3 regions of the Planococcus donghaensis genome follow, and region 3 is predicted to be linked to each of the others. Evidence: predicted binding sites of a transcription regulator. Region 3 holds the regulator's gene; each other region holds the start of a gene.
The links. The regulator LexA, encoded in region 3, represses DNA repair genes until DNA is damaged. The targets are predictions, from matches to a motif close to CGAACATATGTTCG.

Region 1 (2,277 bases), 480 kb from region 3:
AGAATAACCATCATTAAACTGGAACGAAAATTCGATTTCCATTTCATCTTGTTGGCCTTCGATATACGCGACCGGATGAAGCACATCTTTTTCTTCGTTCAAGTAAGAAACAAAAGCTTCAATCCCAGTTTCGTAATGAAAAACGTCTTTCGCTTCTGTGCGTTGATCGAATAGCTCAATTTTTAATCCTTTTAACAAGAAAGCAGACTCGCGCAATCGTTCAGAAAGCGTTTCATAATTGTATTTTGAAACCGAAAAAATAGATTCATCCGGTAAGAAATGAATCATTGTCCCGGTTTCTTTTGTAGAGCCAATTTCTTCTAAAGTCGTCACAGGCTTTCCGCCATGTTCAAAACGTTGACGGTATTTTTTGCCGTCACGGTAAATGGTCACTTCTAAAAAGCTAGACAATGCGTTTACAACAGAGGCACCCACTCCGTGAAGCCCTCCACTTGTTTTATAGCCACCTTGACCAAATTTACCCCCAGCATGTAGCACAGTTAAAATAACTTCTGGCGTCGGTTTCCCGCTGCGGTGCATTCCTGTAGGCATACCACGTCCGAAATCTCGAACACTGATGCTGTTATCGTCGTGGATTGTAACGGAAATTTTATCTCCGTGTCCTGCAAGCGCTTCATCGACCGAGTTGTCGACAATTTCATAGACCAAATGATGCAGTCCACGCGTATCAGTCGATCCGATATACATCCCCGGACGTTTTCTAACGGCATCTAAGCCTTCGAGTACTTGAATTGCTTCTTCGTTGTATGCCGTATTTTGAATTTTAGCCATCTAATTCCCTCCAACAAACGTTTGTTCGCGTTTCACTCTATCTTAATCGTATGCTATTTCTAGACCATCTGTCAAACTTCATAGAAAAAGAGCGCTGAGCGCCCTTTAGCGGTATTGCCTATTTCAGAATGGCGTATTCCACTTTGATGCAACGATCCATAATGACTGTATACCCTGCATCAGTCAACCGATTAAATACGTTTTCATCTACTACATTTAATTGTGTCCAAAAAACAGGACAATCGATTTTCACAAATTCATCTGCAATTTCTTCTAAAAACTCGCTACGACGAAAAACGTTCACGATATCTACCTTTTCTTGGATATCGCTCAAACGGGCATAGCTTTTCTCACCCATTACCGTATCTGCCAACGGATTTACCGGTATGATCCGGTAACCTGCTCGCTTCATCGCTTCTACTACCACATAAGACGTTCGGCTAGGATTTGGACTAAGCCCGACCACAGCTATTGTTTTTGCTTGGTCGAGTACATTTTTAATTTCGTTACGGCTAGGATTTTCCAAAATGTTCACCTGTCCTTTTTTATTCTATCATACACGATTTTGTTCTGCCTGTTGAATAATCTGTCGACTATTGTTTAAAGAACTTCAGTCATGGTAAACTAAAAATACAAAATAAGGTTGTGTAAAGGAGTTCATCATGACTATACTACTTCCCCTACTATTAGCTTACTTGCTTGGCTCGATTCCTTCTGCCTTATGGGTTGGAAAACTATTTTACAAAACTGATATCCGGACGCAAGGAAGTGGCAATTTAGGAGCTACAAACACATTTCGAACACTCGGAAAAAAAGCCGGTATTGCGGTAACCATTTTAGATATTTTAAAAGGAACAGCGGCTACGTTGATTCCCCTCTTTATCGCAACGGACATCCATCCGCTAGTGTTTGGTGTATTAGCTGTTATTGGTCATATTTTTCCGGTATTCGCTAAATTTAAAGGCGGCAAAGCCGTTGCTACATCTGGTGGAATCTTAATTGGCTACCAATGGCCCCTGTTCATTATGGCAGTTGCAGTGTTTTTAATTGCATTAAAAATCACAAAAATGGTATCCTTATCATCAATTATTTTAGCGCTCGTTTTCATCATTTACATTACCATTTACGCCATTTTTTCCGCAGATTACTTGTTTATGGCAGTCATTTACTTATTGGCGTTATTCATTATTTTCCGCCACCGCGCCAATATCTCCCGAATACGAGCGGGCACTGAACCAAAAATCAGCTGGATGTAACCAGTGAAAGGACGTGTACTATGCAAATTAACATTAGCAACGACGCGCTCGATTGGTTTAAAAAAGAAATGGAAGTAACATCTGGAGAAGCTGTACGCTTTTTCGTTCGTTATGGCGGCTCAAGCAAGCTGCAGCCTGGATTTTCTCTCGGTGTAACAAAAGATCAGCCGTATGAAATCGAGGCCAAAGTAGAGGAAGATCACGTCACTTATTTTATCGAAAAAAGCGA
Region 2 (2,277 bases), 990 kb from region 3:
TGAAAAAACGACGAAGAGAACCGGCGAAAGAATGTTGATTTCGTAAAGCAATAGGCGATACATCTAAATAAACGGTTACGTTATTGCTTAAATAAATGATACTTCCTTTGCCACTGCTATCACTTTCGATAAGGTCGATGGCATCATAATTAAACCAAACGCATTCTTTGTTTTTAGGAGAGTGTGTCGGAAAGAAAATAAGTGGATTGCCGTAATACTCACCTACAATAATGGGGGGTTTATGTTTTACACCGACAGCTTTTTGCGCATAAAGCGTGGCGCTTTCCAGTGAAGCACGGTAAAAGCGGCAGGAAGTGGTTACCGTTTTGTATACAGCATCTTCAACCACAAATTCATTGCGGTCTTCAATCACACGCATCCAGGTGCGGTGGCCGTCCGTATAGGGTAAAAGGGCATACGTATTTGTACAAATCGTATACGAAGACGGTCTGTGATTCTTTTTACTCATGAAGAATAACCCCCTAAATTTACTTTACATACCCTATTATAATAAAAAATGGAAATTTGGCAACGTCAATTAAATTGAAAATAAAATTTTTTCTATTTTATTGTAATTTTCAAATAAGTCTTGATTTTTATTATTCCTTTCATGTATACTAATGAAAAGCATTCGGGGTGAGGAAGAATGGAAAACTATTATTCTTATGCTGATTTCATGAAGGCAATGGCTCAAACAAAAAAAATTACGGAAGCAGAAAAATTGCTAAATGATATCTATTTAGATTTGTTCTTGAAGCATGTTCACCGTTCTCAACAGGAAGAACAGCTGATGACCCTTATTGATGAGGCCCTGGATAATCACGATCAAAAAGCATTCACTAAATACACAGCTCAATTACAAACTTTAAATCACGAAGAAACAGAATAAATTTCTAACTAAAATAGTTAGAGAAAAAGGAAACTAGAATCGATTCTAGTTTCCTTTTTCTATGCGCATATTTAAGAAGGACTTTGCTTGAATGTGAATCGTAACGTTCTTGTCAGGCTATATATATTCCTAAATTCACGATAAAAAACATATGTTCGCTTTTTGTTAGGGGTTTTTTAGGGCATATGTTAAAGTAGAAGTATTGAAAGAATGGGAGGATGCCTCATTATGAAACAAGAATTTAACCTACAAGCTCCATATGAACCGGCGGGCGATCAGCCACAAGCGATTGCTGAATTGACCCAAGGCATCATCGATGGCAAACGTTGCCAAACCTTATTAGGGGCAACGGGTACCGGGAAAACGTATACAATGTCAAACGTCATTCAGCAAGTGAAAAAACCAACACTTGTCATGGCTCACAATAAAACTTTAGCAGGTCAGCTCTACAGCGAATTTAAGGAGTTTTTTCCCGACAATGCTGTAGAGTATTTTGTCAGTTACTACGATTACTATCAACCGGAGGCATATGTACCTCAATCGGATACATTTATCGAAAAAGATGCGAGCATTAATGATGAAATTGATAAATTGCGTCACTCTGCAACCAGTTCGTTATTTGAACGTGATGATGTCATTGTTATCGCATCGGTTTCCTGCATTTATGGTCTCGGCTCTCCTAAAGAATATCGGGAATTAGTCGTTTCTTTACGTAAAGGCATGGAAATTGAGCGAAATCAATTGTTAAGAAAGTTAGTTGATGTTCAATACGAGCGCAACGATATTAACTTTATCCGCGGGACATTCCGTGTCCGTGGAGATGTGGTAGAAATATTCCCGGCATCACGCGATGAAAGGTGTTTACGTGTTGAATTTTTCGGCGATGAAATTGATCGCATTCGTGAGGTAGATGCACTGACAGGTGAAATTATTGGTGAACGTGACCATGTTGCGATATTCCCTGCATCTCACTTTGTTACGCGTGAAGATAAAATGGTCAAAGCCATTGAAAATATTGAAATAGAATTAGAAGAACGGCTAAAAGAAATGCGTGCCGAAGATAAATTATTAGAAGCACAGCGACTGGAACAACGAACACGTTATGATTTGGAAATGATGAGAGAAATGGGCTTTTGTTCAGGGATTGAAAACTACTCACGTCATTTGACACTTCGTCCTGCTGGCGCACAGCCGTATACATTAATTGATTATTTTCCAGAGGACTTTTTACTAGTTGTGGATGAAAGCCACGTAACATTGCCGCAAGTGCGCGGAATGTTCAATGGTGACCAAGCGCGTAAAAAAGTACTAGTGGATCATGGCTTCCGTTTGCCTTCAGCTATGGATAACCGACCGTTAACATTTACAGAGTTCGAAGAACATATTAG
Region 3 (2,277 bases):
CTTATGCGGCATCTTTTTTTAGTTATTAACAAGGGGGAGTTAGTTTGGAATTTAAAGGTTCGAGTGTTTATGATGAAAAAGAGTTTTTGTTGAATTATTTACAACGAAGAAATCGAGTGGATAGTCCGAATAATAGCATTGAAAAACCCGTAATGTATGACTTACTTACAGGTGTGCAAGACAAACGCATATTGGATTTAGGTTGTGGAGATGCCGAGTTCGGAAAAGAGTTAATGGAGTTAGGAGCACTTTACTACCAAGGAGTAGAAGGATCTGAACAAATGAGTAAACTAGCATCTCAAAATTTGGAAGGCCTTCAAGGTGAGATTACAAAATCCACGATGGAATCGTTCGATTTTCCGCAAGAACATTTTGATCTAGTTACTTCCCGTTTGGCCATTCACTATTTAATAAAGATAGATGAGTTATTCATTAACATTCACAACAGCTTAAAGAATGGGGGACAGTTTGTCTTTAGTGTTCAACACCCTTTAACAACTTCTTCTTTTGAGAGCAAAAAGACAGGTGAAAGAAGAGGGAATTGGGTTGTCGATGACTACTTTAAAGAAGGCGAGCGACATGAGCCGTGGATAGATAAAATTGTAGTTAAACATCATCGAACGATTGAGAGTTACTTTGCCTCTTTAACAAAGGCAGGATTTACAATTACCGGTCTTCGTGAAGGTATGCCAAGACGTCAAGATTTTCATGATGAAGAAGAATACGAACGTAGAAAAAGAATCCCCGTTATTTTAGCTTTTAGCTGTATTAAACAATAAAGGTTTTTGTTTACATAATAAAAATATTGAGTTGAAAAATTACTGTGTTAAAATATAAAAAAATAGGCATTGGAATAGTTCTATTCCAATGCCTATTTTTATTTTTACTATAGCAATTTAATCAAAATTCTTTTTAATGGATTTGGCGATAAACGCCAACCACTTTACCTAAAATAGAAACTTGATCCACAATGATTGGATCCATTGAAGAATTTTCTGGCTGTAAGCGGAAATAGTTATCTTCGCGGAAGAAACGTTTTACTGTTGCTTCGTCTTCTGCAGTCATCGCAACAACAATATCACCGTTATTAGCGGTTTGCTGTTGTTTTACCACCACATAATCTCCGTTTAAAATTCCTGCTTCAATCATACTTTCACCCATAATTTCGAGCATGAAAATATGATCATCTTCCGTACCGTAGCTTTGAGGTAGCGGGAAGTATTCTTCAACATTCTCAATAGCTGTAATTGGCATACCTGCTGTGACTTTACCGATTAATGGAACGTGCAATACTGGACTTTTATCAATTAATGCTTCTTCGGTGCTGATAACTTCAATTGCTCTTGGTTTTGTAGGATCACGACGGATCAGGCCTTTACTTTCAAGGCGTGCCAAGTGACCATGAACGGTCGAACTAGATGCTAGGCCAACTGCTTCTCCAATTTCACGAACGGAAGGTGGATAGCCTTTTAGGCGGACTTCTTCTTTTATGAATGTCAGTATGTCTTCTTGACGTTTAGATACTTTTTTCAACCGTTTCACCTCATTTGAGTAGTTCTACTGGATTTCTACCAATAGTATACCAACTCGGGCTATGAAATGCAAACATAGGTTCGAATTTTATCGTTGACAAAAACACTTGTTCGCATTATTATGAGAACATACATTCCGAGCACTTATTCTCAGGAGGCGATTTAGATGACAATCATCCGACAAAATTCTTACCTAATCTTATTCTTTGCTTTAATTATGGTATTTACTTTTTACGTAATTTTGACTCATAATACAAATAGTGTACAAACCAGCCAAGTAAAAATAGAAGAAGGGGATACACTTTGGACATTAGCTGAATCTTTTAGTGGTTCGACTCCCCATCATGAATGGATTGAGGAAATTATGAAAGAAAATAATCTTTCTACTGCAAAAATTATTGCTGGACAATCACTTAAAATACCCAGTGAACAACTAAATTTTTCTCCAGATGAAACAAGTGCATTTGCAGGTGATTCTGAATGAAGAAAAACGCTTTTATATATTGTCGTGTCAGCACGACAAAAGATACGCAGGAATCTTCACTAGAAAGACAAGAAGAAGAATTGATGAAGTTTGCATTTCAACAATCCTATAAAGTAGATGGTGTATTCACTGATCAACATAGTGGATACGAAATGGACCGTGATGGATTATTAGAAATGCTCAACAGCATTAAAACTGAAAAAGTAGAAGCAGTGTTTATACAAGATGAAACACGCTTAGGCAGAGGTCATGCACGCATAG

Region 1: a site for LexA is predicted at 807-820, ahead of parE (DNA topoisomerase IV subunit B). Genes of this name have one in related genera too.
Region 2: a site for LexA is predicted at 1,034-1,047, ahead of uvrB (excinuclease ABC subunit UvrB). Genes of this name have one in related genera too.

What each region holds. Positions count from the first base shown of each region.
Region 1 covers NZ_CP016543.2:1,541,267-1,543,543, reverse strand. Annotated here, with positions in the region: gene parE (DNA topoisomerase IV subunit B) at 1-792, opposite strand, end outside; gene BCM40_RS07715 (CoA-binding protein) at 911-1,318, opposite strand; gene plsY (glycerol-3-phosphate 1-O-acyltransferase PlsY) at 1,455-2,048, shown strand; gene BCM40_RS07705 (HesB/YadR/YfhF family protein) at 2,069-2,277, shown strand, end outside.
Region 2 covers NZ_CP016543.2:1,030,015-1,032,291, forward strand. Annotated here, with positions in the region: gene BCM40_RS05090 (competence protein ComK) at 1-469, opposite strand, end outside; gene BCM40_RS05095 (IDEAL domain-containing protein) at 647-889, shown strand; gene uvrB (excinuclease ABC subunit UvrB) at 1,118-2,277, shown strand, end outside.
Region 3 covers NZ_CP016543.2:2,017,904-2,020,180, reverse strand. Annotated here, with positions in the region: gene BCM40_RS10185 (class I SAM-dependent methyltransferase) at 45-779, shown strand; gene lexA (transcriptional repressor LexA) at 913-1,533, opposite strand; gene yneA (cell division suppressor protein YneA) at 1,699-2,016, shown strand; gene BCM40_RS10170 (YneB family resolvase-like protein) at 2,013-2,277, shown strand, end outside.